Regions from separate parts of the Kluyvera huaxiensis genome, predicted to be linked through region 3. Evidence: predicted binding sites of a transcription regulator. Region 3 holds the regulator's gene; each other region holds the start of a gene.
The links. The regulator Fur, encoded in region 3, represses iron uptake genes when iron is present. The targets are predictions, from matches to a motif close to ATAATAATGAGAACNACTATCAA.
Positions count from the first base shown of each region.

Region 1 (3,281 bases), on a different contig from region 3:
CTGTTTTCGCCTTCACACAGCGCGCGTTTGGTCACGAAGTTAAGGATCCCGCCGTTATTGTTGTCGCCGGGGAACCAGTTTTGTACGGTCGAGTATTTCACTTCCGCGTCTTTATGGATGATGACTTCGACTACCGCGGCGTGCAGCTGGTAGCTGTCGCGTACCGGTGCCGAACAGCCTTCGATATAGCTGACGTAGCTCCCCTCATCGGCAATCAGAATCGTGCGTTCGAACTGGCCGGTCTTTTCCGCGTTAATGCGAAAATAGGTCGACAGTTCCATCGGGCAACGCACGCCTTTCGGGATATAGATGAAGGTACCGTCAGAAGCCACCGCTGCATTTAGCGCGGCAAAGAAATTGTCGTTTTCCGGCACTACCGTACCGAGATAGCGTTTCACCAGCTCGGCGTGGTCATGAATCGCTTCACCAAAGGAACAAAAAATGACCCCATGCTCAGCCAGTTTCTCTCGATAAGTCGTCGCCACCGAAACGGAATCAAAAATGGCGTCAACCGCCACCTCTTTGCCTTCACGTACCGGTACGCCTAGCTGATTAAAGGCGGCTTCAACTTCGTCGGTCAAAAAATTACTGGCGCCCGGCTGCTGTTGCGCACCGGGCTCCGAGGCGCAGCTATCGTCGCAGTTGCCGCACGAAGGTGCTGAATAATAGCTGTAGTCCTGATAATTTAACCCGGTGTAGTGCGCTTTTAGCCAATGTGGCTCTTCCATCTCCAGCCAGGCATGATAAGCCTTCAGGCGGAACTCCAGCATCCACTCCGGTTCATTGCGGCGCGCAGAGATCGCCCGCACCACCCCTTCGTTAATACCAGTTGCCAGTTCGTCAGTTTGCAGATGGGTAAAGAACCCTTCTTTATAGTTCAGCGGGCCACCGGCCCAGGTCTGGACATCGTCAATTGCGTCAGTATTACGCGTCATTATGTACCGCCTATACCCCGAAGCTTTCGCCGCAGCCGCATTCGTTCTGCGCCTTCGGGTTATGATATTTAAACAGCTGATTCAAGCCTTCGCGCACGTAATCCACTTCGGTGCCGTCAAGAAACGGCATGGCGCGTAAAGGGACCCACAGCTTCGCGCCGTCGAATTCAAACAGCAGATCGTCTTTATCCGGTTCACTTACCGCGTCGAGCACATAACCAAACCCCGCGCAGCCGGTTTGTTTCACCCCGAGCCGCACGCCCTGAATCCCCGACGGCTGCTCAGCCAGTGTTCGAATATGCGCGGCGGCGGCAGGCGTCAGCGTTACACCGCGCCAGGTTACGTCGTTAGGATCGAAGGTTCCTGAATGCAAATCCATAGGTCTACCTCATCAGTGAAGCCTCAAAAAGGATAACGCTATGTTAGTGATAATGATTATCACTTCAACCCGCGTCGGGTGGGGTTATTCCACGCCCGTCCGTGCAATGGGGCCTTTTTATAAGCATAGACCCTGCGCTCAGCGGCGAATGAGATAGATGTATTTTTACAATGCTTTGAAAAATAATGGATTTGTTAGGAGTGATAGGTATGTTCAGCGAGGAAGATAAAGATGCATAGCCAATGCCTATTTATTTAATTGATTTTGGCGTGTTCAGTGAATCAAGGGGTTAGAGGATAATCAAAGAGTTAGCCTAAACACTGTATGGACACACATGGACATATGCGGACATTTTGCTGCCCCAAACAACACCCCTGAATGCTGATTTGCCCCCATTACGCCCCCAAAAGAACGCCACAACCTGGCCATTTTCAGATCATCACCCTACTGTTCTTATTCTTGTCCTGGGATTTATCTTCCATTTAATATCGGGGTTGAACATTGCACCAGTAAGCACAGTATCATTAACTCGTCGCTACTACTTCATTAGCAGTAACGAACCTGATTTCAGATACCACTCTATTCAAAATTCAGTTATTAGATTTTAGGTGAATTTTGTTTTACAGTTTCATAACTTATATAATTATGGTGTTACCCAACCTTAGAATCATACCAGCATTAAAGCCACTTGTTTTAGAGGGTTATCTATGTTTTATCATTTGAGGAGTTATCGCCACACAGGCCCTACAAATTGAATGAACAGAAAAACACTACCACACTCATATTAAAAATCACACAGCATCACCCTTCCAAATTAAATATAAACATCCATTAGTGCAACATTAAAGACCAGTCAACATATCACACACTTCAATAATATTCATGGAATCGTCTAATGGACTCCTTTTCCTCAAGGTATTCAAAACCCAAAAGACGCACTTTGACATGATTATAAGACCACTCACTCTCATTCCTTACAATAATACTCCCTGGTTCGAAGCATAGTCCTGATGCTGCCCGGACAATCGCAAATTTATCATCACCAAACTTTACCCGATGGATACAAAAACTTTGTTGTCTTTCTCCGAAAAGACAATTTTCAATTATAACCCCTTCAATAAAAACAGCTTTCTTGGCTTTCATAATCATTACCTCTACATACGTCACATGAACTTATGCTTATGATTTATAGGCCATAGCAATGCGGACCTCATCCACCTATGCACCGACATTCTGATGGCCTGAATAATAGCCCGCAGCTAGGACATTCAAGAACTGCATCTTTTCGCATTTTTCCGGCCTTCTGATTTGCCTTGCAGGAACATGCGGGGCAAGTCACATTAACCGGTCTTTCCTTAAAGTGCCTTAGTCCATTTGAGTAAGTCATAAATTAATTCCCCGAAGGATGATTCCATTTACTATACGCCTTTACTCACTAAATCACTGCCAATATATTTCATTTATAAAACATTCGCATAATACAAAGGGAAGCGTGAGTCATTTATGGTATAATACCCTTCCGTGAGAAATTTATAATGAAATCAGAAGACACCCTCGATTGGTACCCAGCACAGTTGCCACCAGTTAAACTTATCCTCGGTGAAGCTGTGCTTGCCGTTGGAAAACAAGGTAGACCGATTAACACCCGAACACTGCTTGAGTACTTGCAAGTTATGCAGGAAAAACAAAAAAGAAGAGATGATAAGGTTGCGATGAAAACCGCAATTGATGTTCTCAGAGACAATCAGCGCATTAACGGCAGACGTTAATGCGCATTAATTCCTGAATCAATTCTGAATAATTTCGACTGCATGGGATTGCCCATCATCCATTAACGGAATTCTGTCATCAAGCAGGAGTTTCCCATCCAGAGTGACCCGGTATTCCCCAATACCGCGTGATACTATTATGTGATACTGACTGCCGCCATATTGGTATGCCATTGAAAAAGATGGCCAGTTCACCGG
Region 1 covers NZ_JBEFLV010000001.1:438,397-441,677, forward strand. Annotated here, with positions in the region: gene sufB (Fe-S cluster assembly protein SufB) at 1-935, opposite strand, end outside; gene sufA (Fe-S cluster assembly scaffold SufA) at 946-1,314, opposite strand; gene ABOC97_RS02130 (hypothetical protein) at 2,185-2,457, opposite strand; gene ABOC97_RS24020 (YnfU family zinc-binding protein) at 2,525-2,701, opposite strand; gene ABOC97_RS02135 (hypothetical protein) at 2,850-3,083, shown strand; gene ABOC97_RS02140 (GH36-type glycosyl hydrolase domain-containing protein) at 3,102-3,281, opposite strand, start outside.
Region 1: sufA (Fe-S cluster assembly scaffold SufA) is a predicted target of Fur. The motif match lies at 1,355-1,377, and genes of this name have one in related genera.

Region 2 (3,281 bases), on a different contig from region 3:
CACCGAAGCCGAGCCGGAGCTGGAGCCGCCGCTGACGTAATCGGCGTTAAAAGTATTGGCAACCGCGCCGTACGGAGAACGCGTGCCAACAAGCCCGGTGGCAAACTGGTCCAGATTAGTTTTGCCAATCACAATCGCCCCGGCGGCTTTCAGCCGGGCCACGGCGGTCGCATCCTGTTTAGCAATATATTCAAATGCCGGACAGGCGGCCGTGGTCGGCCAACCGGCCACGTCGACGTTATCTTTTACCGCAAACGGAATGCCGAATAATGGCAGCGCATCGGGGTTATCCCGATAGCGCGGAATTAACGCGTCCCACTGCGCCTGCAATTGGGTCTCGCTGGCAATCATCAGCCAGGCGTTATCCTCAATAGAAAGGGTATGAATATGTTCTTTTAATAATGTCAGAACCGCGTCGCTATTTTTCGCAATCAGCTGACGCCATGCGGCCAGTGTCTTACCGGTCATTAATGCCATCGTTGAATTCCTGTTGGTATACAAGATGGAATTCAATTAGCAAGGCCCATGCCAAATAATTAATTAGTTGTTTTATAAAGATTTAGAGCAGAATTTAAAAACAATAAAAATATTTATCGCACCGTCAAAGGACATGTCCGCGCAATAATAGTGCAAACCGTCATAGGAAAAATAAATAGCTAAATAAGCGAGCCAGAATAAACCATGATGAAAATACCCGCATGAATTTAAATATTATCCATACGGGTATTTTAGGGGAAACGTCTTCCGTTATTACGCTCTAGCGCACGCGGCCTTTGGCCCAGTAGGCCATAAAGTTTATCGCGTCCTGCTCCACGCCTCGTTCGCCAATCAGGTAGCGACGTAGCCGTTTGACGACCGTTGATTCTGCCGCCACCCAGCCATAGAAATCGCCGTTCGCCGTGGTGGCTTTATCCCACAGCAGCTCCCCTTCGGCCTCTTCCTTCACGCTTCCGGCACCATCGCTTTCCGGCAGCCGGGCCAGCAGCTTCACGGCGCTGAGCAGGCATTCTCCGTGCGCGGCGGCCAGCGGTTGACGCGGCAACCAGTGCACCGTCGCAAAATCGAACGCGGTTAAATCAATGCAGTCGCCCTGCTCTGGCACTTCAAAAAACGCCTGCACCTGCGGAGGATTAGCCTGACCCGCGAGCATTTCAAGGATCCCACGCGCCGCCGGCAGCGCCGTTTCATCAGCCACGATCAGGGCGCGGCGCAAAGTCGCCGGCGGCGTCCATTCATAGCCGCCGCTGTCTTCAGCCTGCGCGGCATTAGGGGCCACAATTTGCAGCGCATCACCCGCTTTGGCGTTGATGGCCCAGGCGGAAGCAGGCCCTTCGGTGCCGTGGCGGACAAACTCCACCGTCACTTCCCGACGCGCAGGATCAACATGGCGCAGCGTGTAGGTGCGGACAATTGGCCGCTGATCTTTGGGGATCGCCAGCAGCGTTGGATACCACTCGCCCTCCACCGGCAGCGATGGCGGCGTACCGTCCTCAGCGGGAAACAGCATTTTTATCCGCTGATCCGGCGAGTCAGATTTCATCTGCGCGACATCCTCACCGCTAAAGACCAGGCTCAGCAAGGAAGGTGAGACCTCACGCTTACGCGCTAATCGCACGTTGAACAGACGATAACCTGGAACCACAGCCATAAATTTTTCCTTACGCGTGAAGGGGCAAGCTCAGCTACTCGGTGAAAACTATCCACCTGATTTTGCTGAAATACTCTGCAGCTTTAAGCCGAAAAAAACCATTGTGAATGGGACAAAGACAGCGCCAACCCGTCAACGGTCTTTAATCAACTCTCATAATTAGTATTGATAATGAGAAATATTATCGACAATATTCGCATTACCACAACTGATATAAGCCCATGAATTATTCATGGTTTATATATTCCATCCCGGCCACCGCGATGGGCATACGCGGCACAACGCTGCATCTTTAACTCACTGAGCCGCATTTTTGGGCCGATGTTTGTCGGCCCGTGCGCAGGAATAATGATGATTACCAAAAAACATACCCTCTGGGCGCTAAATCCGCTGCTGCTTGCCATGATGGCTCCCGCCGTGGCGCAGCAAACCGATGATGAATCGATGGTGATTTCCGCCAGCCGCAACAACCGCACCGTCGCCGAAATGGCGCAAACCACCTGGGTGATTGAAAACGCCGAACTGGAACAGCAGATCCAGGGCGGTAAAGAGCTCAAGGACGCGCTGGCGCAGCTGATCCCCGGCCTCGACGTCAGCAGCCAGAGCCGTACCAACTACGGCATGAACGTGCGTGGCCGCCCGCTGGTAGTGCTGATTGACGGCGTGCGCCTCAACTCTTCGCGTACCGATAGCCGCCAGTTGGACTCCATTGACCCGTTCAATATCGAGCACATCGAAGTCATCTCCGGCGCGACGTCGCTGTACGGCGGTGGCAGTACCGGAGGGCTTATCAATATCGTGACCAAAAAAGGTCAGCCGGAAACCCAGGTGGAGTTTGAAGCGGGCAGCAAAAGCGGCTTTAACAGCAGCAAAGATCACGATGAACGCATTGCCAGCGCCATCTCCGGCGGCAATGACCACATCTCCGGGCGTATGTCGGTGGCCTATCAGAAATTTGGCGGCTGGTACGATGGCAACGGCGATGCCACCCTGCTGGACAACACCCAAACCGGCTTGCAGTACTCCGATCGACTGGACATCATGGGCACCGGCACGCTGAATATTGATGAGACTCAGCAGCTCCAGCTGGTGAGCCAGTACTATAAGAGCCAGGGCGATGATGATTACGGCCTGAATCTGGGGAAAAACTTCTCGGCGCTGAGCGGAGCCACTAAGCCCTACGTCAGCGGCGGGCTGAGCTCCGACCGCATTCCCGGTACTGAACGTCATCTGATGAGTCTGCAGTACTCCAACAGCGATTTCCTCGGCCAGGAGCTGGTGGGCCAGGTTTACTATCGCGATGAGTCGCTGAAGTTCTATCCCTTCCCTTCCATGAACAAGAGTAACCAGCTCACCGCCTTCTCGTCATCCCAGCAGGAAACCAATCAGTACGGCGCGAAGCTGACCCTGAACAGCACGCCGCTGAACGGCTGGCAGCTCACCTACGGGCTGGATGCCGATCATGAGCGTTTTACCTCTAACCAGATGTTCTTCGACACAGCTAAAGCTAACGCCTCCGGTGGGCTAAACAACCAGCAGATTTACACCACCGGACGCTATCCGTCGTACGATATCAGCAACCTGGCGGCGTTCCTGCAGTCCAGCTATGACATCAACGAGATCTTCACCTTAA
Region 2 covers NZ_JBEFLV010000011.1:8,557-11,837, reverse strand. Annotated here, with positions in the region: gene atzF (allophanate hydrolase) at 1-477, opposite strand, end outside; gene ABOC97_RS12820 (siderophore-interacting protein) at 758-1,648, opposite strand; gene iutA (ferric aerobactin receptor IutA) at 1,997-3,281, shown strand, end outside.
Region 2: ABOC97_RS12820 (siderophore-interacting protein) is a predicted target of Fur. The motif match lies at 1,814-1,836, and genes of this name have one in related genera.

Region 3 (3,281 bases):
GGCAGAAGGCTATGTTGATCAGTACTTCGCCAAAGGTAGCTACAAATTCGATATCCCTGGCGGCCCTCTGACCACCAGCTATCAGTTCTACGGTACCCGTGACAAAGTGAGCGATCACGGTGTGAACGATATTTACGACGGCACCGCGTGGCTGCAAGCGTTAACCTTCGGCTACAAGCTGAAAGAGGTCTTCGACTTCCGCCTGGAAGGGACCTGGGTTAAAGCTGAAGGTCAGCAGGGCTTCTTCCTGCAGCGTATGACGCCAACCTACGCTTCCTCCAACGGTCGTCTGGATATCTGGTGGGATAACCGCTCTGACTTCAACGCCAACGGCGAAAAAGCGGTGTTCTTCGGTTCGATGTATGACCTGAAAAACTGGGATCTCCCGGGCTGGGCAGTGGGCGCGTCTTACGTCTACGCATGGGATGCTAAGCCATCGACCTGGCAGATGAACCCAGATGCTTACTACGACAAAAACAACAAAATCAAAGAGTCTGCTTACAGCCTCGATGTGGCTTACACCGTACAGGATGGCCGCGCGAAAGGGACTCTGTTCAAACTGCACTTCACCCAGTATGACAACCACTCCGACATTCCAAGCTGGGGCGGTGGTTACGGCAACATCTTCCAGGACGAGCGTGACGTGAAATTCATGGTTATCGCACCGTTCACTATTTTCTGATGCATGACGCGGCAGGGGGAAACCTCTGCCGCCGCTAAGAGGTTCATCGCATGAAAAAATTGATTATTGTTGCCTTAATGGCTGTCGGCCTTACCGCTTGTGCGCAGTCACCTGCGCCGAAAGAAGACACCAAACTGAAAGATGCCTATAGCGCCTGTATCAATACGGCGGAAGGTAATCCGGATAAAATCCAGGCCTGCCAGAGCGTATTGAACGTGCTGAAACAAGATAAGAAGCACGAGCAGTTCGCGAACCAGGAAAGCGTACGCGTGCTGGATTATCAGCAGTGTATTCTGGCGAGAAAAACGGGTAACGACCAGGCCGTGGCCAGCAAGTGCGATAAGATTTGGCAGGAAATTCGCAGCAACAATACGCCACAAAAATAATGTCGTGTTAAGAACTGAAAACCGCTGCTTGCAGCGGTTTTTTTATGTCGATACCAGACCGATAGGCAAAAAAAAACCAGCACACAATGGCTGGTTTTTTGACGAGCGGCGGTCGTTATTTTTCGATGCCGTCGTGAGCGTGTTCATCTTCGCGGCAGTCGCCTTCAGCGCAGTGACCGTAAAGATACAGGCTATGGTTGGTTAAGCGAATCCCGTACTTGGTCGCGATTTCACGCTGGCGCGCTTCAATCGAATCATCGCTGAACTCGATAACTTTGCCGCAGTCGAGGCAGATCAGGTGATCGTGGTGATGCTGCTGAGTCAGTTCGAATACGGATTTGCCGCCTTCAAAATTATGGCGAGTCACAATGCCAGCGTCATCAAACTGGTTCAGTACGCGGTAAACCGTGGCTAAACCGATCTCTTCACCCATGTCGATCAGGCGTTTGTATAAGTCTTCCGCGCTGACATGGTGGTTATGAGGTTCCTGAAGAACTTCCAGAATCTTTAACCGTGGAAGTGTGACTTTCAGGCCAGCCTTCTTTAATGCGGTATTATTGTCAGTCATGCGGAATCTGTCCTGTTGCTAAACGATTAACTTCCATCAGCGAAAGTTTCACAGAGAATGCACCCGAATTAATGCGTCTCATTATAGAATGGCCCTATCAAAATGAAAACAGCAAGGCCCGGGTAAGCTAAGCTTTCAAAAACGAGGCTTCACCGACAAACTGAGCGATGAACCTGCGCTAAATCAGAAGATATTGTACAGGTATGCGATAAAAAGTTAAAAATTTGTAGCTATTATTTTAATTGCTTTTACCTATTAATGAGGTGCAATTTGATAATTACACCTCATTATTGCGATTAGGCGTTTTTGATTTCGTCCAGGTGCAGTTCTTCAGCCACCTGCTTAACCCATTTCTCAACGCGCTCCGCGGTCAGTTCTGGCTGACGGTCTTCGTCAATCGCCAGACCCACGAAGTGATCGTCATCGGCAAGTCCCTTAGACGCTTCAAAATGGTAGCCTGCGGTTGGCCAGTGACCCACGATGGTTGCGCCACGTGGTTCAATAATATCGCGAATGGTGCCCAGGGCATCACAGAAATATTCCGCGTAATCTTCCTGGTCGCCACAGCCGAACAGCGCAACCAGTTTACCGTTGAAATCTACTTCTTCCAGCGTTGGGAAGAAATCATCCCAATCGCACTGTGCTTCACCGTAGTACCAGGTTGGGATACCCAGCAGCAGGATATCGAACGCAGCCAGATCTTCTTTGCTGCTCTTGGCGATGTCATGCACGTCAGCGACATCTTTACCAAGCTGTTTTTGAATCATTTTTGCGATATTTTCGGTGTTTCCGGTATCGCTACCGAAGAAGATGCCAACGATTGCCATGAGTAAAATAACCTCTTGAAACTTAATGATATGGTGGTGGCTTATTGCCCACAGATAAGGGCAATCATAGCAGAACAGCGCAGTGTGCGGAAACAGCAATCGTGCCGGACTGCACACTCTGCTACATGAAAGCGTGTTTTGGGGGGATTTTTCAGACTTTCCCCTGTCCGTGCAGCAGCGCAAGCTGGTTCATCAACATCTCTTCGATGAGTTCGCTGCGGCTCATATCACGGGCAGTCGCCAGCTCGTTGAGCGCGTCAACGGCTTCGTTATTCAGCTTCAGTTCGACACGCTTAAGCCCGCGAACCTTGTCGCGTTTTAGCTGATTGCGCTTATTGATGCGGAGCTGTTCGTCACGCGAAAGCGGATTGGTTTTTGGTCTTCCCGGGCGACGCTCATTTGCGAACAAATCTAGTGTCGTACGGTCCGTTTGTTCTTTTGCCATGATTCTGAGTGACTTCGGGGAAAACAAGCTACCGGGCAGTGCCCAGCGCAGACAGCGCGCAATCATACATCAGTGGAACCCGCACGCCAACGACCGCGGCCATTCTGGCGCGCGGTCGATGCATTTTTAATCACTCTGCGAGGTAACGGCGGATAGCGCGCAGTACAGCGTCTGGTTTTTCCGCATGCACCCAGTGACCGGCACCGGCAATAACGTGCGCTTTGGCCTGCGGGAACTGGGCTAAAAGGCTGTCTCGATAGGCTTCGGTAACGTACGGCGAATTGCCGCCGGGAATAAACAGGGCAGGCTTATCCCACGCGGGGATAGTTTCCCAGCCAACAATGTGCGGGTATTGTTCCCACAGCACCGGCAC
Region 3 covers NZ_JBEFLV010000003.1:46,983-50,263, forward strand. Annotated here, with positions in the region: gene chiP (chitoporin ChiP) at 1-682, shown strand, start outside; gene ABOC97_RS04190 (ChiQ/YbfN family lipoprotein) at 733-1,068, shown strand; gene fur (ferric iron uptake transcriptional regulator) at 1,184-1,636, opposite strand; gene fldA (flavodoxin FldA) at 1,933-2,463, opposite strand; gene ybfE (LexA regulated protein) at 2,615-2,908, opposite strand; gene ybfF (esterase) at 3,039-3,281, opposite strand, start outside.